2 regions of the Streptomyces sp. NPDC017676 genome follow, and region 2 is predicted to be linked to the other one. Evidence: riboswitches for the same ligand, from Rfam matches in the RefSeq annotation. Region 2 holds a riboswitch; the other holds the start of a gene.
What was found. A riboswitch is a leader RNA that binds a small molecule or an ion and turns the genes downstream of it on or off. The one in region 2 is predicted to bind glycine.
Positions count from the first base shown of each region.

Region 1 (12,075 bases), on a different contig from region 2:
CGACCCGCAACGGCGGCAACCGCAGGTCGACCGGCCAGGGCTACCGCGACTCGGTCGCCTATGTGAAGGGCAGGCTCCAGGTGGCCGGTTACACCGTCACCGAGCAGTCCTGCACCTCCGGATGCACCCGTGGCGCCGGACCCAACCTGATCGCCGAGTGGCCCTACGGCGACGCGTCGAAGGTCTACATGTTCGGCTCACACCTCGACGGCGTCTCCGCCGGACCCGGCATCAACGACAACGGCTCCGGCAGCGCGACCCTCCTGGAGGTCGCGCTGAAACTGGCCGAGGCCCGCCCCTCGATGGCGGCCCGCGTCCGCTTCGGCTGGTGGACGGACGAGGAACAGGGCCTCAACGGCTCGGACTTCTACGTCCGTTCCCTCACCTCCGCCCAGCGTTCGGCGATCAAGGCGTACTACAACTTCGACATGGTCGCCTCACCCAACGGCGGTTACTTCATCAACCACATCAACTCCACCGCCGCCGCACCGATGAAGGCGTACTGGGACTCGCTGAACCTCCGGCCGGAGGAGAACACCGAGGGCGCGGGCCGCTCCGACGACTACTCCTTCGAGGCCTACGGCATCGCGACCTCCGGCTACGCCATGGGCGCGAGCGCCCGCAAGACCTCGGCGCAGGCGGCCAAATGGGGCGGCACGGCGGGCGCCGCGTACGACCGCTGCTACCACTCCTCCTGCGACACCACCGCCAACATCAACGCCACCGGTCTGAACCGCAGCGCCGACGGTGTCGCCTACACGCTGTGGAAGCAGGCGGTCTCGGCCACCACCCCGACCCGGACGCCACACTGACGACCGCCGGGACGCCACGCTGACGACCGGCCGACCCGCCCAGGAGACGGCGAAGGGGAGGCGGATCCTCGGAATCCGCCTCCCCTCCCGGCATCCGGCCGGGCTAGCACTCGATGATGTTCACCGCGAGCCCGCCCCGCGCCGTCTCCTTGTACTTCACGCTCATGTCCGCGCCGGTGTCCTTCATGGTCTTGATGACCTTGTCCAGGGACACCTTGTGCGAGCCGTCGCCGCGCATCGCCATCTTCGCCGCCGTGACGGCCTTCACCGCGGCCATGCCGTTGCGCTCGATGCACGGGATCTGGACCAGGCCGCCGACCGGGTCGCAGGTCAGGCCGAGGTTGTGCTCCATGCCGATCTCGGCCGCGTTCTCCACCTGCTCGGGGGAGCCGCCGAGCACCTCGGCGAGCGCGCCCGCCGCCATGGAACAGGCGGAGCCCACCTCGCCCTGGCAGCCGACCTCGGCGCCGGAGATGGAGGCGTTCTCCTTGAAGAGCATGCCGATCGCGCCGGCGGCCAGCAGGAACCGCACGACGCCGTCCTCGTCGGCGCCCGGCACGAAGTTGATGTAGTAGTGCAGGACCGCCGGGATGATGCCGGCCGCGCCGTTCGTGGGGGCGGTCACGACCCGGCCGCCCGCCGCGTTCTCCTCGTTCACCGCCATCGCGTAGAGCGTGATCCACTCCATGGCGTGCGCCAGCGGGTCACCCTCGGCGCGCAGCTGGCGGGCCGAGACGGCCGCGCGGCGGCGGACCTTCAGACCGCCGGGCAGGATGCCCTCGCGGGACATGCCACGCTCCACACACGCGCGCATCACCCGCCAGATCTCCAGCAGGCCCGCGCGGATCTCCTCCTCGGAACGCCAGGCCCGCTCGTTCTCCAGCATCAGCGAGGAGATCGACAGGCCCGTCTCCTTCGTCAGGCGCAGCAGCTCGTCGCCCGTGCGGAACGGGTACTTCAGGACCGTGTCGTCCAGCTTGATCCGGTCCGCGCCCACCGCGTCCTCGTCGACGACGAAGCCGCCGCCCACGGAGTAGTACGTCTTGGAGAGCAGCTCCTTGCCGTCGGCGTCGTAGGCCCACAGCGTCATGCCGTTGGCGTGGTACGGCAGGGCCTTGCGGCGGTGCAGCACGAGGTCCCGGTCGAAGTCGAAGGCGATCTCGTGCTCGCCCAGCAGCCGGATCCGCCCCTCCGCCTTGATCGCCTCCACGCGCGCGTCCGCCGTCTCCACGTCCACCGTGCGCGGCGAGTCGCCGGTCAGGCCGAGCAGGACGGCCTTCGGGGTGCCGTGGCCGTGCCCGGTCGCGCCCAGCGAGCCGTACAGCTCCGAGCGGACGGTGGCGGCCTGCTCCAGGAGGCCTTCGTTGCGCAGGCGGCGGGCGAACATCCGCGCCGCCCGCATCGGGCCGACCGTGTGGGAGCTGGACGGACCGATGCCGATCGAGAACAGGTCGAAGACCGAGATGGCCACGGTCACTCCTCAAGACAGCAGGGGGGTGGTGGGGCACCCTCGGCGGGTGCCCCACCGGGGACTCACTTGTTCAGGCCCGGGTACAGCGGGTGCTTGTCGGCGAGCGCCTTCACGCGCGCCTTCAGGGCCTCGGCGTCGTAGGACGGCTTCAGCGCCTCGGCGATCACGTCCGCGACCTCGGCGAAGTCCTCGGCCGTGAAGCCGCGGGTCGCCAGGGCCGGCGTACCGATGCGCAGACCCGAGGTGACCATCGGCGGCCGCGGGTCGTTCGGGACGGCGTTGCGGTTGACCGTGATGCCGACCTCGTGGAGCCGGTCCTCGGCCTGCTGCCCGTCCAGCTCGGACGCACGCAGGTCCACCAGGATCAGGTGCACGTCCGTGCCGCCGGACAGCACGTTCACGCCGGCCTCGCGGGCGTCCGGGGCCGTCAGGCGCTCGGCGAGGATGCGGGCACCCTCCACCGTACGACGCTGGCGCTCCTTGAAGTCCTCCGAGGCCGCGACCTTGAAGGACACCGCCTTGGCCGCGATCACGTGCTCCAGGGGACCGCCCTGGAAGCCGGGGAAGACGGACGAGTTCAGCTTCTTCGCGAAGTCCTTCTTGGCGAGGATGATGCCGCCGCGGGGACCGCCCAGCGTCTTGTGGGTGGTGGAGGTGACCACGTCGGCGTGGGGCACCGGGTTGGCGTGCAGACCGGCCGCGACCAGGCCCGCGAAGTGCGCCATGTCGACCCACAGGTACGCGCCCGCCTCGTCGGCGATCCGGCGGAACTCGGCGAAGTCCAGCTGCCGGGGGTACGCCGACCAGCCCGCGATGATCACCTTGGGGCGGTGCTCCTTGGCGAGCCGCTCGACCTCGGCCATGTCGACCAGGCCGGTCTCGGCGTCCACGTGGTACGCGACCACGTCGAACTGCTTGCCGGAGAAGTTCAGCCGCATGCCGTGGGTCAGGTGGCCGCCGTGCGCCAGGTCCAGGCCGAGGATGGTGTCCCCGGGCTGGGCCAGCGCGAAGAGGGCCGCCTGGTTCGCGGAGGCGCCGGAGTGGGGCTGCACATTGGCGTACTCGGCGCCGAACAGCTCCTTGACCCGGTCGATGGCGATCTGCTCGGCGACGTCGACGTGCTCGCAGCCGCCGTAGTAGCGGCGGCCCGGGTAGCCCTCGGCGTACTTGTTCGTCAGGACCGAGCCCTGCGCCTCCATCACCGCGAGCGGCGCGAAGTTCTCGGAGGCGATCATCTCCAGGGTCGACTGCTGGCGGAGCAGCTCGGCGTCGACCGCGGCGGCGATCTCCGGGTCCAGCTCGTGCAGGGGCGTGTTCAGGACAGTCATACGGCTACGACTCCTCAGCCGGCGGAAAAGGCGGTGTACTCGTCGGCGGAGAGCAGGTCGGCCGGCTCCTCCGCGACGCGTACCTTGAACAGCCAGCCACCCTCGAAGGGGGCGGAGTTCACCAGCGACGGGTCGTTGACGACGTCCTCGTTGACCTCGGTGACCTCACCGGTGACCGGCGAGTACAGGTCGGACACCGACTTCGTCGACTCCAGCTCGCCGCAGGTCTCGCCCGCGGAAACCGAGGAGCCGACCTCGGGGAGCTGGACGAAGACGACGTCACCGAGCGCGTTGGCCGCGTGCTCCGTGATGCCGACCGTCGCGACGCCGTCCTCGGCGGCCGACAGCCACTCGTGCTCCTTGCTGTAGCGCAGCTGCTGGGGGTTGCTCATGGCCTGAATTCTCCTGTACACGCGAGGGTGCTGATGACGGGGGGACTACGGAAACCGCTGGTGAGCGGGCGAATGTGCGCAGCGTCACGCCCCGGCCACGGGACCGGGGTCCCCGGGAGGCGCGACCGCGCCCAGTGTCTACTTCTGGCGCTTGTAGAACGGCAGCGCCACGACCTGGTACGGCTCGTGGGTGCCCCGGATGTCCACGCCGACGCCCTCGGTACCCGGCGCCGCGTGCGCCGCGTCGACGTAGGCCATGGCGATCGGCTTGCCCAGGGTGGGGGAGGGGGCGCCGGAGGTGACCTCGCCGATCACCTCGCCGCCGGCGACGACGGCGTACCCGGCGCGCGGCACCCGGCGGCCCTCGGCGACCAGGCCGACCAGGACCCGCGGCGGGTTCTCCTGGGCCCGGGAGGCGGCCTCGGCGAGCGCCTCGCGCCCGACGAAGTCGCCCTCCTTCTCGAACTTGACCACGCGGCCGAGCCCGGCGTCGAACGGGGTCAGGGAGGTGGTCAGCTCGTGCCCGTACAGCGGCATGCCCGCCTCAAGGCGCAGCGTGTCCCGGCAGGACAGCCCGCACGGGACCAGTCCGGCGCCCTCGCCCGCCTTGGTCAGCGCCTGCCACAGCTCGACGGCGTGCTCCGGCTTGACGAACAGCTCGAAGCCGTCCTCGCCGGTGTAACCCGTGCGGGCGATCAGCGCCGGGACGCCGGCGACCGTGCCGGGCAGACCGGCGTAGTACTTCAGGCCGTCGAGGTCGGCGTCGGTGAGGGACTTCAGGATGCCGGGGGACTCCGGGCCCTGCACGGCGATCAGCGCGTACGCGTCCCGGTCGTCCCGGACCTCGGCGTCGAAGCCCTCGGCGCGCTCGGTCAGCGCGTCCAGCACCACCTGGGCGTTGGAGGCGTTGGCCACGACCATGTACTCGGTCTCGGCGAGCCGGTAGACGATCAGGTCGTCCAGGATGCCGCCGTCGGCCCGGCAGATCATCGTGTAGCGGGCACGGCCGACGCCGACGGAGGCGATGTTGCCGACCAGGGCGTGGTTCAGGAACGCGGCGGCCTGGTCGCCGGTGACGGTGATCTCGCCCATGTGGGAGAGGTCGAAGAGACCGGCCCTGGTCCGCACGGCGAGGTGCTCGTCGCGCTCGGAGCCGTAGCGCAGGGGCATGTCCCAGCCGGCGAAGTCGGTCATCGTCGCACCGAGCGCGCGATGCACGGCATCGAGCGCGGTGTGGCGGAGTTCAGTGCTGCTCATCGGACGGTGGTCTCCCAAGGCGAGCGGACAGGCGAGGAACGTTCCTCCCCATCTGTCATCGGAACCTGAGAGGTTCGCCACGACCGCCACAGGGACGATCAGGGCTTGCACCTTGGGTGGAGCCACTGACACAGCGGCCCGCTTTTCAGATGTGCCTCGCCCGCGCGGTAACGGGGCCTGAGAGATTCAAGGGAGGGACTTGCTCCTTCGGCGTCCCAGCCCGGGGCTGGGAACTCTCCCGCGCGGATTCAAGCGGCCGGTATGCAGTTGGCGGGCACATCATTGCACGCCGCTCCCCGCCCATCCAGAGCGTGCTCCTTGTGACCGAGCTGTGGCAGAACGCACACGAACCTCCTACCGTTGCGCATTACCTTCTCTTTACATAGAACGGGCATGGGGATGACCGAGCCCACTGGGGAGGACGATCACGGTGAACAGGACATCGGCCTACGCCACCGACGCCGGCGTCGCGGTGCCGGGGCAGCCCTCCGCCCTGGCCCGCGGGCGCCGCGCCGACCACCCCGCCCCGGTCGTCCGCGACCTGCGCGACCGCGCGGGCCGCAGCCCGCACGCCCTGCTCTTCGGCCCCCGCGACCTGGTGGTGATCACCGGTCTGCCCGGCAGCGGCAAGTCCACCCTGATGCACCGCGCGGTCACCGGCCACCGCGTCGACTCCCAGGACACCCGCGACCGCTGGGACGCCCGCGTCCCCCGCTCCGTCCCCTACGCGCTCTACCGCCCCCTGGTCCGCCTCGCCCACTACGCCGCGCTGCGCCGGGCCCTGCGCACCGGCGAGGGCGTCGTCGTGCACGACTGCGGCACCCAGCCCTGGGTGCGCGCCTGGCTGGCCCGCGAGGCCCGGCGCCGCGGCGCCACCCTGCACCTGCTCCTGCTCGACGTCAGCCCCGAGACGGCCCGGGCGGGCCAGCGCGAGCGCGGCCGGGGCGTCTCCCGCTACGCCTTCCGCCGCCACCGCCGTACGACCGACCGGCTGCTGCGCGCGGTGGAGAAGGGGGAGCTGCCCGCGGGCTGCGGCGCGGCGGTGCTGCTGGACCGGGAGGCGGCGGACGTCCTCGGCCGGGTCGGCTTCGCACGGTGAGGCACGGTCACAGCCACCCGCTAGCCTTCTTGCTCACAGCAGTGGTTCCCAGCAGGCGGTAGGCAGATGGACTTCCCGGCGGACATCCCAGCGGACTTCCCGGCACAGGCACACCCCCATCCGCACGGCGGATGGCCCGGCAATGAACTGGAGGAGGTGCTGTCGGCCTCCCTCGGGATCCCCGCGGCGGCCGGCCGGATCATCGAGGTCCTCGGCCGCAGCTTCCTGTGGATACCGCTGCCCAACGGCGGCGGCCCGCACAGCGGGCCGCTGGACCTGCCGACGATGGAGATCGACGGCCAGGTGTACGTCCCGGTGTTCAGCTCCGAGGAGCAGCTGCGCCAGGCGGCCGGTCCCCACATGTCGTACACCATCGCCCCCGCCGTGGAGTTCGCGCGCGGCCTGCCGCCGCAGGCGGGCGTCGCGGTGAACCCGGGCGGTGTGGTCGGCATCCCGCTGCCGCCCGACGCCGTGGCCGAGCTGTGCCGCGCCGGCCGCACCCCGCTCGACGGGCCGGGCACCGGCGGCCGGGTCCGTCTCTTCGAACCCGACTGGCAGGACGACCCGGTCGACTTCCTCTCCGCGGCCTCCGCCGAGTTCGCGGGGACCGGCGTGGTCCTCACCGCCCGCCGCTGCCTGGCCGCCATCGAGACGGCCGACCCGGTGATGTTCGTGGGCGTGGAACTCTCCCAGTGGGAAGGCGACATCCGGACCCTGCCCCTGGACGCCCTCGGCCGGGCCCTCGGCAAAGTCCCGGTCAAGTGGCCGGTCAACCTGGTCCTCATGGACGCGGCCGATGACCCGGTCTCCGACTGGCTGAAAACGAACGTCCGGCCTTTCTACCAGTACGGCCACTGACGCACCGAAGGGGCGCGGGGAGCTGCGAGACCAGCCGCAGACGACCCGCGCCCGCGCACGAACCCGAAGCCCCGAGCTGCCAGGCGCTTAAGCTGTCTCCAAACGAGGGGCAAACGAAGAAGGGCCGGTACACCAGGTGAGCGCGAGCCACAGCGGCAGCGTCGAGCACATGCTGCGCCAGGTCACCCCGGGACGCTACGACGCCTACGAGGCCCTGCTCCGCGCCCTCGCCACCCCCTCCTCCGGCCAGGTCTGGATGCTCCTGTGGCACGGCCAGGCCGGCTCCCCGGACGCCCAGTACGGGGACATGGAGGTGGACGGCTTCCACTACGCCCCCTGCGTCACCTCCGCCCAGGAGCTGTCGGCCAGCGGCTGGAACCGGTCGTACGAAGTGGTCGACGGCCTGGACGTGGCCCGCACCCTCTACCCCGACCACTACGGCCTCTGGCTCAATCCGCACGCCCCGGGCGGCGGCGTCGGCATCCCCTGGCTGGATCTGCGCCGCATCGCCACCGGCCTGGACCGCCAGCCCGCCGGCCCGCTCAGCCTGTCGGAACCCGGCATCGAGATCCCGCAGTTCTACGCCCTCCTCGCGCAGAACGCGCACCGCACCCCCGCGCTCCGCTCGCTGCGCCGCGCCTGGGTCCAGCCCGCGCTCGGGGCGCCGTATCTCGCCATCGGCCTGGACGTCTACGAGACCTCGCCGGCCGCCGTCGACTCGGTGCGCGCGATGATGCAGCAGTCCATCGGCGCGGTCCCGGAGGGGCTGCCGGTGTCGACGGTCGCGATGACCGACGGCTACGACCCGGTGGTGATGTGGATGCGGGCCAACGCGCGTCCGTTCTACGACCGCGAGGCGCACGCCCCCGCGCCGCAGCCGCAGCTTCAGGCACCGGTCCCGCCGCAGGCCCCGGCCGGCGGGTACGGCTACCCACCGGTGCACGGCGGTTACTGACAACTGATCGGAACCGGACGTGTTTTGAGTCCGAGTCACACAATTAACACGGGCGACACACTTCTGCGCGCGTAGACATCGGCCATACGTCCCGAACCGCGTGGATTCGCCGTTCTGCCCCAACTGGCCCACGTCCGATACTCGTTACCCAGCGATCGGATAACGGAATCCTCCGGACTGCATCACGGTTGCGCATACTTTCGCCGTCAGCTCTGGCGGGTGATCACAAAGACGCTGAAGACTCCCGACTCAGACATGAGGTCGAGACCTCATGCTCGATGGCAAGTCGACAAAGCCGCAATCCGCGGCAGCGCAGGCCGGTCACCACCGGCGAGAGGGGTCGCTCACCGTGACCGCACCGATCGAGACCACCGGGGCGGCAGCCGAGGCACAGCCGGAGGCTGTGCTGGAGGGTGCCGGTAAGGGGCAGATCGAGGGTCGTTCCCTGGGCCAGATCGCCTGGACCCGGTTCAAGAAGGACAAGGTCGCCGTCGCGGGCGGCGTCATCGTGATCCTGCTGATCCTTCTCGCGATCCTCTCCCGCCCCATCCAGGCCCTCTTCGGCCTCGACCCCAACGCCTTCCACCAGGACCTGATCACGCCCGACACCTCGCTGCCCAAGGGCGGCTGGGGCGGCATGAGCCTCGACCACCCGCTCGGCGTGGACCCCAAGTTCGGCCGTGACATCGCCACCCGCATCCTGGAGGGCTCCTGGGTGTCGCTGGTGGTCGCGTTCGGCGCCACCGTCCTGTCCAACGTCATCGGCGCGATCATGGGTGTCGTCGCGGGCTACTACGGCGGGCGGGTCGACTCGGTCATCAGCCGGCTGATGGACACGTTCCTCGCCTTCCCCCTCCTGCTCTTCGCGATCGCCATCTCCGCCACCCTCCAGGGCGGCGCCTTCGGTCTCAACGGGCTGCCGCTCCACCTGAGCGTGCTGATCTTCGTCATCGGCTTCTTCAACTGGCCCTACCTGGGCCGGATCGTGCGAGGCCAGACCCTCGCCCTGCGTGAGCGCGAGTTCGTGGACGCCTCCCGGGGCATGGGCGCCAAGGCCCCGTACATCCTGTTCCGGGAGCTGATGCCCAATCTGGTCGGCCCGATCATCGTCTACTCGACGCTGCTCATCCCGACCAACATCCTCTTCGAGGCGTCTCTGAGCTTCCTCGGCGTCGGCATCCAGCCGCCGCAGGCGTCCTGGGGCGGCATGCTCCGTGAGGCGGTCACCTACTACAAGGTCGACCCCCAGTACATGATCGTCCCCGGTCTCGCCATCTTCGTGACCGTCCTGGCGTTCAACCTGCTCGGTGACGGTCTCCGCGATGCTCTCGACCCGCGCAGCCGCTGACGCCTGCCACCGCAGAGAGCCCGAAAAGTTTCCAACAATGGAGGGGAAAGCTCCCATCATGCGAAGGTCAGCGCTGGCCGCGATCGCGGCCATCGGCTCCGCCAGCCTGTTTCTTGCGGGTTGCAGCAAGGCCGATGACAACAAGAACGAGAACGGCAACACCAAGTCGGCCGGCGCCAACGCCGCGACCAAGGGCATCGTGAACGTGTCCGACAAGAAGGGCGGCACGGTCACCTACGAGATGTCCGACGTGCCGGACTCCTTCGACCCGGGCAACACGTACTACGCCTACATGTACAACCTCAGCCGGCTGTACGCCCGCCCGCTGATGACCTTCAAGCCGGGCGCCGGCCAGGAGGGCAACACCCTGGTCCCGGACCTCGCCGCGAGCAAGGGCGTCCCGAGCGACGGCGGCAAGACCTGGACGTACAAGCTGCGTTCGGGCCTGAAGTACGAGGACGGCTCGCCGATCACCTCGAAGGACGTCAAGTACGCCGTCGAGCGCTCGAACTTCGCGCGTGACGTGCTCTCCCTCGGTCCGAACTACTTCCAGCAGTTCCTGGCCGGCGGCGACAAGTACAAGGGCCCGTACAAGGACAAGAGCGACAAGGGCCTGTCGTCCATCCAGACGCCGGACGACACCACGATCGTCTTCCACCTGAAGCAGGCCTTCCAGGAGTTCGACTACCTGGTCGCCGCCCCGCAGACGGCCCCGGTGCCCAAGGCCAAGGACACCGGCGTCGACTACGTCAAGCACATCGTGTCCTCCGGCTCCTACAAGTTCCAGAGCTACGACGACGGCAAGCAGGCCGTCCTCGTGCGCAACGAGAACTGGGACCCGAAGACCGACCCGCTGCGCAAGCAGCTGCCGGACAAGATCGTCGTCAACCTGAAGGTCAACCCGGAGAAGATCGACCAGGACGTCATGGCGGGCGACGCCATCGACCTGGCCGGCACCGGCGTCCAGGCCTCGACCCAGGCCGACGTGCTCACCGACCCCGCCAAGAAGGCCAACACGGACAACACCTACGGTGGCCGCCTGGTCTACATGGCGATCAACACCAAGGTGAAGCCGTTCGACAAGGTGGAGTGCCGCAAGGCCGTCCAGTACGCGATCGACAAGGTCTCGGTGCAGACCGCCGAGGGCGGCCCGATCCGCGGTGACATCGCCTCCACCGTCCTGCCGCCGGACATCCCGGGCTACACCAAGGCCGACGTCTACGCCACCGCCGGCAACAAGGGTGACGCCGCCAAGGCCAAGGAGCAGCTGAAGGCCTGCGGCAAGTCCTCGATCTCGACGAACATCACGGCCCGTTCGGACCGTCAGCAGGAGATCGACGCCGCCACGGCGATCATCAACTCGCTGAAGAAGGTCGGCATCAACGCCAGCCTGAAGCAGTACCCGTCGGGCAAGTACTTCACCGACTACGCGGGTGTGCCGAAGTTCACCGAGAAGCAGAACATCGGCCTGATCATGATGCAGTGGGGTGCCGACTGGCCCTCCGGCTACGGCTTCCTGCAGCAGATCCTGAACGGCAAGGCGATCAGCCAGTCCGGCAACACCAACCTGTCGCAGTACAACAACAAGGACGTCAACCAGCTGCTGGGCAAGGCGATCGGCACGCAGGACACCAACGAGCGCAACAGCCTCTACACGCAGATCGACAAGAAGACCATGGACGACGCCGTCCTGGTCCCGCTGACCTACTTCAAGGTCCTCCTGGGCCGCCCGCAGAGCTACACCAACCTGGTTTCCACGGCGGCCTTCAGCGGTCAGTACGACTACCTCAACATCGGCGTCGCGTCGAAGTAGCAGCCCCGGAAGGCAGGTGAAGGCATTGGTGCCCGCGGGCTTCGCGGCCCGCGGGCACCAGCGCCGGTCCCCGTGATCTCGTACATCCTCCGCCGGACGGCCGCGGCAGTGATCCTGCTGCTGGTCGTCTCCGCGGTCACCTTTGCCATCTTCTTCCTGCTGCCACGGCTCGCCGGCCAGACAGCGGATCAGCTGGCGCAGCAGTACATCGGCAAGAGCCCGTCGAAGGCGGACATCGCCGCGGTCAAGCACAATCTCGGTCTGGACCAGCCGGTCTACGTCCAGTACTGGCACTTCATCAAGGGGATCGTGGCCGGTGCCGACTACAACATCGGTCCCACCACGGTGCACTGCGACGCCCCGTGCTTCGGCTACTCCTTCAAGACCCACGAGGCGGTCTGGCCGCAGCTCACCAGCCGGATGCCGGTGACGATCTCGCTGGCCGTGGGTGCCGCCGTGCTGTGGGTCCTGTCGGGCGTGGCGATCGGTGTCGTCTCGGCGCTGAAGCCCCGTTCCTTCTTCGACCGTGCCTTCATGGGTGTCGCCCTCGCCGGTGTCTCGCTCCCCATGTTCTTCACGGGCAACCTGGCCCTGCTGCTCTTCACCTACCAGTGGCCGATCTTCGGCACCACGTACGTCCCGTTCACCGAGAACCCCTCGCAGTGGGCCAACACCCTCTTCCCGGCGTGGTGTTCGCTCGCGCTCCTGTACTCCGCCATCTACGCGCGGCTCACCCGCTCGG
Region 1 is NZ_JBIRJA010000026.1:42,637-54,711, forward strand. Features, by position in the region: gene ACH4LD_RS38665 (M28 family metallopeptidase) at 1-812, shown strand, start outside; gene ACH4LD_RS38670 (L-serine ammonia-lyase) at 916-2,283, opposite strand; gene glyA (serine hydroxymethyltransferase) at 2,346-3,611, opposite strand; gene gcvH (glycine cleavage system protein GcvH) at 3,626-4,003, opposite strand; gene gcvT (glycine cleavage system aminomethyltransferase GcvT) at 4,142-5,260, opposite strand; glycine riboswitch at 5,416-5,511, opposite strand; gene ACH4LD_RS38690 (AAA family ATPase) at 5,691-6,359, shown strand; gene ACH4LD_RS38695 (enhanced serine sensitivity protein SseB) at 6,426-7,217, shown strand; gene ACH4LD_RS38700 (enhanced serine sensitivity protein SseB C-terminal domain-containing protein) at 7,387-8,172, shown strand; gene ACH4LD_RS38705 (ABC transporter permease) at 8,522-9,520, shown strand; gene ACH4LD_RS38710 (ABC transporter substrate-binding protein) at 9,558-11,333, shown strand; gene ACH4LD_RS38715 (ABC transporter permease) at 11,406-12,075, shown strand, end outside.
Region 1: it holds a riboswitch for glycine, as region 2 does, so the genes downstream of both, gcvT (glycine cleavage system aminomethyltransferase GcvT) here and gcvP (aminomethyl-transferring glycine dehydrogenase) in region 2, are expected to answer to the same signal.

Region 2 (12,075 bases):
TGGAGGTCGGCATGGAGGCGACCGCGCGCGTGAAGTCCACGAACGTGCACATCGACCGGACCTGACCGGGCACGTTGAACCGTCACCCCTCGGTTCGACGAACGCCGTACAAACGCACGTGCAAGCTGTAGACCGAGAGTGCCCAGCTCATGCGATGCAACAGAACACTTCCTCCTGGCAGATGCGGCAGTATCATCACCACACGGCCAGCACTCGGCCGTGCCCGGGCGCGACCGTCGTTCGAACAGAACCGAGTCGTTCGAACAGAACCGAGGAGTAGATCCGTGATGACCCGTTCCGTGCGCCGGACCCGGCGGATACTGCAGCTGGCCGGTGCGGGGGCCGCCGCCGTGATGGCACTGAGCGCCTGCTCCTCCTCGTCGGACTCCACCGACTCGTCGAAGTCGGCCGACTCGTCCCACTCCCCCGGCACATCGACGTCCCCGAAGCTCTCCGGCACGGTCACCGTGTTCGCGGCGGCCTCGCTGAAGGAGAGCTTCACGGCCCTGGGCAAGGAGTTCGAGAAGCAGCATCAGGGCACGAAGGTCAGCTTCAACTTCGGCGGCAGCGACACGCTCGCGGCGAACATCACCAGCGGTGCACCGGCGGACGTGTTCGCCGCGGCCAGCCCCAGGACGATGGCCGTCGTGACCGACGCGAAGGACACGGCGGGCACCCCGGTCACCTTCGTCCGCAACCAGCTGGAGATCGCCACCGTACCGGGCAACCCGCACAAGGTGTCCTCCCTGAAGGACCTCACGAAGGCCGGTCTGAAAGTCGTCCTGTGCGACAGGACCGTTCCGTGTGGCGCCGCCGCACAGAAGGCCCTGGACGCGAGCAAGCTGAAGCTCACGCCGGTCTCCTACGAGCAGGACGTCAAGGGCGCCCTGACCAAGGTCGAACTGAAGGAGGCCGACGCGGCAGTGGTGTACAAGACCGATGTGCGGGCCGCCGGTGACAAGGTGGAGGGCGTGGAGTTCCCCGAATCGGCCGGTGCCGTCAACGACTACCCGATCGCGCTGCTGAAGAACGCGCCGAACGCCGAGGCCGCCAAGGCGTTCATCGCCCTCGTACGCTCCGCCGAGGGCCAGAAGGTGCTGAACGAGGCCGGGTTCCTCAAGCCGTGACCTCGCTCGACAAGCCCGGTGCCGCGACCGGCCCCCGCACGGACCGGCCGTGGCGCCCTCGCGCCGGCACGGGGGGCCGACGCGGGGTGCCGTTGCCGCTGCTGCTGCCGGGCGTGCTGGCCCTGGCGTTCCTGCTGCTGCCGCTGCTCGCGCTGCTCGTCCGCGCGCCGTGGCGCGGCCTGCCGGGCCAGCTGGCCGGCGCGCAGGTGTGGCAGGCGCTCCAGTTGTCCCTGCTGAGCGCCACGGCGGCGACCGCCGTCAGCCTGGTCCTCGGTGTGCCGCTGGCCTGGCTGCTGGCCCGTACGGAGTTCCCCGGCCGGGGTCTCGTACGTGCCCTCGTGACCCTTCCGCTGGTGTTGCCGCCGGTGGTCGGCGGTGTGGCCCTGCTGCTCGCCCTGGGCCGCAACGGCGTCATCGGCCGGTGGCTCGACACGTGGTTCGGCATCACCCTGCCATTCACCACCACCGGGGTCGTGATCGCGGAGGCGTTCGTCGCGATGCCGTTCCTGGTGATCAGCGTGGAGGGCACGCTGCGCGCCGCCGACCCGCGCTACGAGGAGGCGGCGGCCACGCTCGGCGCCTCCCGCTTCACCGCGTTCCGCCGGGTGACGCTGCCCCTGATCGCGCCCGGCATCGCGGCCGGCGCGGTACTGGCCTGGGCCCGCGCGCTCGGCGAGTTCGGCGCGACGATCACCTTCGCGGGCAACTTCCCCGGCCGCACCCAGACCATGCCCCTGGCGGTCTACCTGGCCCTGCAGAACGACCCCGACGCCGCCATCTCCCTCAGCCTGGTCCTGCTGACCGTGTCGATCGCGGTACTGGCGGGCCTCAGGGACCGCTGGATGACCACGTCATGACGCATTTCGGACCCGCAGCCGCCGACGGCGCCCCCGCCCCACAGGGGCCACCCGCACCCGACGACGAGACCCGCACGGGTGGTGCGGGTGTACACCGGAAGCCGGCCGAAGGCCGGCCGGCCACCACACACCCGCACCAGCCCTCCGGCCTCGACCCCGCAGCCCCGCACCAGCCCTCCGGCCTCGACGCCCACCTCGTGGTCGACCGGGGCGCCTTCCGCCTGGACGTGACCCTCACAGCAGCTCCAGGCGACGTCCTGGCTCTGCTGGGCCCCAACGGCGCCGGCAAGACCACCGCGCTGCGTGCCCTCGCCGGTCTCACGCCCCTCACCGACGGTCACCTCCACCTGGACGGCACCCCCCTGGCCCACACACCTCCGGAGTCCCGCCCGGTCGGCGTCGTCTTCCAGGACTACCTGCTCTTCCCCCATCTGTCCGCCCTGGACAACGTCGCGTTCGGCCCTCGCTGCCGGGGCGTGCGCAAGGCGGAGGCCCGCGCCCTGGCGGCGACCTGGCTGGAGCGGATGGGCCTGTCGGCCCACGCGGGCGCCAAGCCGCGCAACCTGTCCGGCGGCCAGGCCCAGCGCGTGGCCCTCGCCCGCGCCCTGGCCACCCGCCCCAGACTGCTGCTCCTGGACGAGCCGCTGGCGGCCCTGGACGCCCGTACCCGTCTGGAGGTCCGCGCCCGGCTCCGCCGCCATCTGGCCGAGTTCGAGGCGGTGTCCGTGCTGGTCACCCACGAACCGCTGGACGCCATGGTGCTCGCGGACCGGCTGGTGGTCGTCGAGCACGGCCGGGTCGTCCAGGAGGGCACCCCCGCCCAGATCGCCCGCCACCCGCGCACGGACTACATCGCCCGGCTCGTCGGCCTCAACCTCTACCGCGGACAGGCCGCGGGGCACACCGTACGGCTCGACACCGGGCCCGCGATCACGACCACGGAGGAGCTGTCGGGCCCGGTCTTCGTGGCCTTCCCTCCCTCCGCCGTGACCCTGTTCCGGGACCGGCCCTCCGGCGCCAGCGCCCGCAACGTGTGGCATTGCGAGGTCGCCGGCCTGGAGACGCACGGCGACCAGATCCGCGCCGACCTCACCGGCGAGCTGCCGCTCGCGGCGGACCTGACGACGGTCGCCGCCGCCGAGCTGGACCTGCACCCGGGTGCACCGGTCTGGGCGACGGTCAAAGCGACGCAGACCCATGCATACCCGGCCTGAGCGGACCGGCGCTCTACGGTGGGTGCCCATGACCCTGAGCATCCGCAACCAGCTGCCCGGCACCGTCACCGAGGTGCACCCGGGCGAAGTCATGGCGACTGTCAAAGTCCGGCTCACGGGCGGCCAGGACCTCACCGCGGCCGTCACCGTGGAAGCCGTCGAGCAACTCGGCCTCACACCGGGTTCCCAGGTGACCGCCCTGGTGAAGGCGACGGAGGTCTCCCTGGCCGCCAACCAGGTCGAGGGTCTGTCGATCCGCAACCAGCTGCGCGGCACGGTCATCCGTCTCTCGCTCGGCGAGGCCATGGCCACGGTCCGGGTCGCCGTGGAAGGCGGCGAACTCACCGCCGCGATCACGAAGGACGCGGTCGGGGACCTCGGTCTGTTCGTGGGCTCCGACGTCGTCGCCCTGATCAAGGCGACCGAGGTCGCGCTGGCGACGGCGTAGGAAAGCCCGAAGGCCCCGCCCGGAGCCCGGGTGGGGCCTTCGCCGGCGGTTCGCTCAGTCCTCGTAGGCGTCCAGCGGCGGGCAGGAGCACACCAGGTTGCGGTCGCCGTAGGCCTGGTCGATGCGGCGCACCGGCGGCCAGTACTTGTCGGCGGCCGAGACACCGGCCGGGAAGACGGCCTCCTCGCGGCTGTAGGCGTGCGTCCACTCACCGCCGAGCGCGGCGGCGGTGTGCGGGGCGTTCCGCAGCGGGTTGTCCTCGGCGGACCACGCGCCGGAGCCGACCTTCTCGATCTCCGCGCGGATGGCGATCATCGCATCGCAGAAACGGTCCAGCTCGGTGAGGTCCTCGGACTCGGTCGGCTCGATCATCAGCGTGCCGGCCACCGGGAAGGACATGGTCGGCGCGTGGAAGCCGTAGTCGATCAGGCGCTTGGCGACGTCGTCCACGCTCACGCCGGTCGCCTTGGTCAGCGGGCGCAGGTCGATGATGCACTCGTGCGCGACGAGGCCGCCGGGGCCGGTGTAGAGCACGGGGTAGTGCGGCTCCAGGCGCTTGGCGACGTAGTTCGCGGAGAGCACCGCGACCTGCGTGGCGCGCTTGAGGCCCTCCCCGCCCATCAGACGGACGTACGCCCACGAGATCGGCAGGATGCCCGCGCTGCCCCACGGGGCGGCCGAGATCGGGCCCACGCCCGTCTCCGGGCCGGCCTCCGGCTGCAGCGGGTGGTTGGGCAGGTACGGCGCCAGGTGCGAGCGGACCGCGACCGGACCGACGCCCGGACCGCCGCCGCCGTGCGGGATGCAGAACGTCTTGTGCAGGTTCAGGTGGGAGACGTCACCGCCGAAGTGGCCGGGCTTGGCGAGCCCGACGAGCGCGTTGAGGTTGGCGCCGTCGACGTACACCTGGCCGCCCGCCTCGTGCACCTGGGCGCAGATGTCGGCGACGTGCTCCTCGAACACACCGTGCGTCGAGGGGTAGGTGATCATCAGCACCGCCAGCTGGTCGCGGTACTGCTCGATCTTGGCGCGCAGGTCCTCGACGTCGATCTCGCCGTCCTCGGCGGTCTTGACGACGACGACCTTCATCCCGGCCATCACGGCGCTGGCCGCGTTGGTGCCGTGCGCGGAGGACGGGATGAGGCACACGGTCCGCTGCTCGTCGCCGTTGGCGCGGTGGTAGCCGCGTACGGCCAGCAGACCCGCCAGCTCGCCCTGGGAGCCGGCGTTCGGCTGGAGGGAGACCTTGTCGTAGCCGGTGACCTCGGCGAGGCGGTCCTCCAGCTCGTGGATGAGCGTGAGGTAGCCCTGCGCCTGCTCGGCGGGCGCGAAGGGGTGCAGCTGCCCGAACTCGGGCCAGGTGACCGGCTCCATCTCCGTGGTCGCGTTGAGCTTCATGGTGCAGGAGCCCAGCGGGATCATGCCGCGGTCGAGCGCGTAGTCGCGGTCGGCCAGCTTGCGCAGGTAGCGCAGCATCGCGGTCTCGGAGCGGTGCTGGTGGAAGACCGGGTGGGTGAGGTAGGCGTCGGTGCGCAGCAGCGCCTCGGGCAGGGTGTCCTCGGCGCTCTCGTCCAGCGCGTCGATGTCGCCGTCGACACCGAAGGCGGCGAAGACGGCGGCCAGCTGGGCCCGGTTGGTGGTCTCGTCACAGGCCGCCGAGACGTGGTCGGCGTCGACGAGACGCAGGTTGACCCCGTTCTCGCGGGCGGCGGCGACGACCGCGGCGGCCTTGCCGGGCACGCGCGCGGTGACGGTGTCGAAGTAGGCGCCGTGGACGATCTCCACGCCACCGGCCTTGAGGCCCTCGGCGAGGATGGTGGCGTACCGGTGCGTGCGCCGGGCGATGGTCTGCAGGCCCTCCGGACCGTGGTAGACGGCGTACATGCCGGCCATCACGGCGAGCAGCACCTGCGCGGTGCAGATGTTGCTGGTGGCCTTCTCCCGGCGGATGTGCTGCTCACGGGTCTGCAGCGCCAGGCGGTAGGCCTTGTTGCCGTCGATGTCGACGGAGACCCCGACGAGCCGGCCGGGGAGGCTGCGCGCGAACTTCTCGTGCACGGCCATGTAGCCGGCGTGCGGGCCGCCGAAGCCCATCGGCACACCGAAGCGCTGGGTCGTGCCGACAGCGATGTCCGCCCCGAGCTCGCCCGGCGAGGTCAGCAGGGTCAGCGCGAGCAGGTCGGCGGCGACCGTGACCAGGGCGCCCAGCTCGTGCGCCTGGTCGATGACGGGCTTGATGTCCCGTACGGCCCCGGAGGCGCCCGGGTACTGGATCAGCACGCCGTTGATCTCGCGCTCGGCGATGTCCGCCGGGATGCCGTCGCTGAGGTCGGCGACGACCACCTCGACGCCGGTCGGCTCGGCGCGGGTCTCGATCACGGCGATGGTCTGCGGCAGCGCGTCCGCGTCGACCAGGAACAGGCCCTTCTTGTTCTTGCCCATGCGCCGGGACAGCGCCATGGCCTCGGCGGCGGCGGTGCCCTCGTCCAGCAGGGAGGCGCCCGAGGTGGGCAGGCCGGTCAGCTCGGCGACCATGGTCTGGAAGTTCAGCAGAGCCTCCAGGCGGCCCTGGGAGATCTCCGGCTGGTACGGCGTGTAGGCCGTGTACCAGGCCGGGTTCTCCATGACGTTGCGCAGGACGACGGGCGGCGTGAAGGTGCCGTAGTAGCCCAGGCCGATCATGGAGCCGAGGACCTGGTTGCGGTCGGCGAGCGAGCGCAGCTCGGCGAGCACCTCGGCCTCGGTGCGGGCGCCCGGCAGGTCCAGGGCATCGGCGTTCTTGATCACATCCGGGACCGCGGCGGCGGTCAGCTCGTCGAGCGAGCCGTATCCGACCTGCGCGAGCATCTTGGCCCGCGCCTCCTGGTCGGGCCCGATGTGGCGCTGCTCGAACGGGGTGCCCGCTTCGAGTTCGGAGAGCGGAATGCGATGGGCGGTCATTGCGGAGGCCTCCTGGTCTGACGCGACCTGCGAGGGGCACCACGGCGCGGGTACCCCGACGGCCTCCCCCTCTGTCATCTCGACCTGAGAGCTTCACCGGACACCCGTGGGCACCGGCTTTCCCCGTCGGTGAGAGCGGAAGCCGTCGACATCCGCCCTGCTTTCCAGAGTGACCTCGTCCGTGCGGTACGTGAGCCTGAGAGATTCCGGGGAGGATTTGCTCCTTCGGCGCCTCCGAGGTGGTCGGAGGACTCTCCCGCACGGGGTCAGCAGCCTTTGTCAGCCTACCAGCGAGGTCAACGCCGGGGCCTTCGAGTGGCCGCCTCCTTGAATGTGCTCTTTTGTAGTGCTTACGGATGAGTTGCGACCACGTGGAGGGAGAGGGACCGTGCAGACCGACATCGATCCACGCAACCTGATCGGCCGCAAGGCGTTCGACCGCAATGGGACCAAGATCGGCACCATCGACGAGGTGTACCTGGACGACGCGACCGGCGTGCCCGAATGGGCGGCCATACGCACCGGCCTGTTCTCCCGGGACGCCTTCGTGCCCCTGGAGCCCAGCGAACTCGTCGACGGCACCCTGCACGTCCCCTTCGAACGCGCCCTCATCAAGGACGCCCCCGACTTCGGCGTTGGTCGCCACCTCTCCCCCGAACAGGAGCTCCAGCTCTACCACCACTACGGCCTCGACGTGACCTCACCCCCCAAGGTCCCGGACCACGACTTCGGCAAGCTGGCGGGATCGGAGGAGGCCTGACCGGGGGCTTCCTCCGGGGTCCGGGGCGGAGCCCCCTGACGGTCACCGCTCGGCAGGCCGGGACGGACGGGCGGGTGGCAGGGGTCCGAGACCAACGGCAACGGATCAGCAGGCTCCAGCGCGGGATCGTCGGCGAAGAACGTCCGTACCCGCCCCGGAGGGGACTGCGGCGTCTCGAACCGCACGGTCACCCGCCCCAGCCCGCTCCCCTGCACCCATCCGTGCCCGTGATCCGCGTGCCGCACATCCTGCCCGGCCCGCCACTGCCGCTCGACGGGCTCCGCCCGCTCCACGACAGCCTCCACCGCACCCTCCGGTTCCTCCGCCGCGGGCACGGGCATCGCCTGCGCGAACAGGTCCTCCTGCGTGTAGTCGGCGAGCCCGGACACCCCCACCCCGAGCAGCCGCACCCCGCCCGTCGTGTCCACGGAGTCCAGCAGTCGCGCCGCCGCCTCGCGGATGACCACGGGGTCGTCCGTGGGCCCCCTGAGCGTCTCGGAGCGGGTCAGGGTGGAGAAGTCGTACCGCCGCACCTTCAGCACGATGGTCCGCCCGGACAGCCCGGCCTCGCGCAGCCGCCGCACACACCGGTCGGCCAGCCGCTGCACCTCCAGACCGACCCGCAGCCGGTCGTGGATGTCCACGTCGTACGTGTCCTCCACCGACACCGACTTGGCCTCCCGCTCGGCCACCACGGGCCGCTCGTCCCGGGCCAGGGCCATGGCGTACAGCGCGTGCCCGTGCGCCTTGCCGAGCAGCCGGACCAGCTCGTCCTCGCCGGCCTCCGCCAGCTCCTCCACCGTGGTGATCCCGGCCCGGCGCAGATGGTCCCCGGTGGCCGGTCCGACCCCCGGCAGGGTGCGCACCGGCATCGGCGCCAGCAGCGCCCGCTCCGTGCCCGGCTCGATCAGCCGCAGGCCGTCCGGCTTGGCCTGCTCGGAGGCGATCTTCGCGAGCATCTTGGAGGCGGCGAGCCCCACGGATCCGGTGAGCCCCGTGACCGCCCGGATGTCCGCGCGCAGCTTCTCCCCCGCCCGCCGCGCCGACTCCTCGTCCCAGGCCGCTCCCCCGGCCTCCAGGTCCACGAAGGCCTCGTCCAGGCTCAGCGGCTCGACCAGCGGTGACAGCTCCCGCAGCAGCGCCATCACCTGCTCGCTGATCGCCCGGTACAGACTGAAGCGCGGCACCAGATACGCGGCGTTGGGTGCCAGCCGGCGCGCCTGGGCCATGGGCATCGCCGAGTGGACCCCGAACACCCGTGCCTCGTACGACGCGGTCGCCACCACCCCGCGCGGTCCGAGGCCGCCCACGATCACCGCTTTCCCGCGCAGGCTCGGCTTGGACGCCTGCTCCACCGAGGCGAAGAAGGCATCCATGTCGAGATGCAGGATCGTGGGCGCGTTTCTCACATCTCCGATGCTGCACCACGGCACTGACAATGCCGGGAGGACCGGAGCGTCCTACGCGAGAGCCGGCGGCCGGACCCGGCGGTCAGACCGCCCGGTTGCGGCGCCGGGCCAGCTCGTCCGCGGGGTTGTGCCCGACCAGGGTCTCGCCGGTGTCGATGCGCTCGCCGTGCAGCTGGGAGAGGGCGCTTTCCACGTCCCGCCACACCACGCCGACGGCGATCCCGAAGATGCCCTGACCGCCCTGGAGCAGGGCGTGGACCTCGTCCGGCGAGGTGCACTCGTACACGGTCGCGCCGTCGCTCATCAGGGTCATCCGCTCCAGGTCGCGGAAACCGCGTTCCCTGAGGTGCTGGACGGCCGTGCGGATGTTCTGCAGGGACACCCCGGTGTCCAGGAACCGCTTCACGATCTTCAGGACGACCACGTCCCGGAAGCTGTACAGCCGCTGGGTGCCCGACCCGTAGGCGGGCCGTACGCTGGGCTCGACCAGACCGGTGCGGGCCCAGTAGTCGAGCTGCCGGTAGGTGATGCCGGCGGCCGCGCAGGCCGTGGGCCCCCGGTAGCCGATCTCCTCGGACGCCATGGACGCCACCCCTCCGCCGTTCGGCACCGCCGTGGGCAGCTGCGGAGCGTGCTCCACCGCGCTGCCGGGACGGGCATGACCCCCGCCTGAGCGCGGCCGCGAGCTCGGGGGCGGGTACGGACCGCTCTCCCCGAAACCGCGTCCGGGTGCACCCCCAGCCGTACCGTCGCCGCTGGTTCTCACGCCGACCTCCGTCCTTGACCTGCCTTCTCGACGGTAGGCAGTCACCAGGGGTGCGTCAACGATCGCCACACTCGGCACGCCGAGTGATAATCACCCAAGGAGTGGTTTCCCGTGTCCCACCGCGGGGAAAGGCTAGCCGAATGCGCTGGCGAGGGGCCGTAGGACGCTCTCACTGGCCGGAGGCAATTGCCGGGGCGAGGGCCGCGGGGGGCCGCCGTCCGCCCCGGTGGAACACCGGGACCGACGGGCCGGTCGCAGGGCTCACTGGCTGCTGGTGCCGAAGTCCTCGGGCGAGATCTGGTCGAGGAACTCGCGGAACTTCTCCACCTCGTCCTCCTGCTCGTCCGGGATGGCGATGCCGGCGTCGTCCAGCACCGTGTCACTGCCGTAGATCGGCGTCCCGGTGCGCAGCGCGAGCGCTATGGCATCGGAGGGGCGGGCGCTGACCTCGACCCCGCTGGCGAACACCAGCTCCGCGTAGAAGACACCTTCCCGCAGATCGGTGATGCGCACTTCGGTCAGCTCCTGGCCGACGGCCTCCAGCACGTCCTTGAACAGGTCGTGGGTCAGCGGTCGCGCGGGGGCCATGCCCTGCTGGGCGAAGGCGATCGCCGTCGCCTCCCCCGGCCCGATCCAGATGGGGAGGTAACGGTCGCCTCCCACTTCGCGCAGGAGCACGATCGGTTGGTTGGAGGGCATTTCGACCCGGACACCTACGACATCGAGCTCGTTCACACAGCAACCCTAGGCCGTGCCCGGGACGTTTGGGTAGTCGGGCCGGGAACAGGTGCCCGATCCGGCCGCTCCACGGCCCGCCGGATCAGGGCAGCCGCACGCCGAGAGCGGTCTTCACCAGGGCCGCGTGCAGCTTCACCGTCAGGGCCGCCAGCTCCTTCGTACGGGCCTCGGCGTGTGCCCTGGTCTGCGGGTTGCGATGGCGTCTGAGCGGGGCCACGACCTGGTCGACCAGGCCCGCCTCACGGTCGGCGGCGGCCTTCATCACCCGCAGGTGGCGCGGCTCGATCCCGAACCGGCCCAGTTCGGCGATCAGCGAGGCCACGGTGACGGCCTCGGCGTCGTACACCCCGTCCTCCAGCGCCGCGATCAGCCCGTAGGACTCCCACTCCTTCAGGTCGCCCTCGTCGATGTCCGCGGCGGCCAGCAGCTCGGCCCTGCCGACCCTGGCCACCGTGGGCGCGTCCACGCGCGCGGGCGCATCATCCGCGGTGCGCTGACGTCCCACCACGGGCAGCGGGACGGCCTCACCCCGCTCCATGGCGTCCAGATGCTCACGGATCACCTTGAGCGGCAGATAGTGGTCCCGCTGCATCCTCAGGACGTGACCGAGGCGCTCGACGTCCCCGGCGCTGAACTTGCGGTACCCCGACGGGGTCCGCTGCGGCTCGATGAGCCCCTCCGACTCCAGGAAGCGGATCTTGGAGATGGTGACTTCGGGGAACTCGTCGCGCAGCACGTTCAGCACCGTGCCGATGCTCATCAGCCCACTGTCCCTGGCGGCGGTACCGCTTCCGGCACCGCCGCTCGGTGTTTGAAGCATGGACCTTCCCTGGGGGTCCCCCCGGACATCAGTCCGGAGGCGGGTCAGATGCCCTGCCGGCTCGCGTAGAACACCAGTCGGTACTTGCCGATCTGCACCTCGTCACCGTTCGACAGGGCGACCTGGTCGATCCGCTCCCGGTTGACGTACGTGCCGTTCAGGCTGCCCACGTCGGCCACCGTGAAGGAGCCGTCAGGGGAGCGCCGGAACTCCACGTGGCGCCGCGAGACGGTCACGTCGTCCAGGAAGATGTCGCTCTGCGGATGACGGCCGGCCGTGGTCAGGTCGCTGTCCAGCAGGAAGCGGCTGCCCGAGTTCGGCCCCCGGCGCACCACCAGCAGCGCCGAGCCCATCGGCAGCGCGTCCACCGCGGCCTGCGCCTCCGGGGAGAGCATCGGCAGCGGCGTCTGGCCGGTCGCCTCGGAGTCGTAGGCCTCCAGGCCCGAGATCGAGATCGTGGACGTCGTCTCGGAGGCCCGCTCCGGCGTCAACCCGGGACGCAGGGGCGCCCCACAGTTGGAGCAGAACCGGGCGTTCTCCGCATTCCGGTTACCGCACCTCGTACATACCAGGACCGACATCGACGGATCCTCCTGCCGCGGCTGCCCCGCCGGGGCGTTGGACGCGTACGGGCCGGAGGCGAACCCTCCACCCGTACCTGAGGTTGACGGTTGCCCGAAACCTATGCCGCCGGACTGGGCAGGGTCAACAGACGCCGCGCCCTGACCTCCCGAAATGTCACCGCCCGGACCAGCGACCTGGTCCCGGAACAGCGGGCGCTGGCCCTCCGCGTCAGGCTGTGCGCGATGACGAGCGGTCGCGTTGCCGCTGCCCTCTCGCGCGCTCTTGCCGAACAACTTCGCAAACAACTTCACGGGCGATTCCCCTTGACCGAAACAGACCCGCCCGTGGGGCAGGACGAACCCTGATTGCCTACACCGGCCGAGCCGGACATTCTCACAACGTCCGTATCCACCAGACAGTTTCCACCACGCA
Region 2 is NZ_JBIRJA010000008.1:5,737-17,811, reverse strand. Features, by position in the region: gene ACH4LD_RS18400 (molybdopterin-binding protein) at 1-65, shown strand, start outside; gene modA (molybdate ABC transporter substrate-binding protein) at 288-1,127, shown strand; gene modB (molybdate ABC transporter permease subunit) at 1,124-1,984, shown strand; gene ACH4LD_RS18385 (ABC transporter ATP-binding protein) at 1,981-3,198, shown strand; gene ACH4LD_RS18380 (molybdopterin-binding protein) at 3,227-3,646, shown strand; gene gcvP (aminomethyl-transferring glycine dehydrogenase) at 3,701-6,586, opposite strand; glycine riboswitch at 6,761-6,855, opposite strand; gene ACH4LD_RS18370 (PRC-barrel domain-containing protein) at 6,975-7,346, shown strand; gene ACH4LD_RS18365 (DNA polymerase IV) at 7,268-8,755, opposite strand; gene ACH4LD_RS18360 (MerR family transcriptional regulator) at 8,838-9,521, opposite strand; gene ACH4LD_RS18355 (bifunctional nuclease family protein) at 9,783-10,256, opposite strand; gene ACH4LD_RS18350 (MerR family transcriptional regulator) at 10,342-11,079, opposite strand; gene ACH4LD_RS18345 (FHA domain-containing protein) at 11,124-11,954, opposite strand.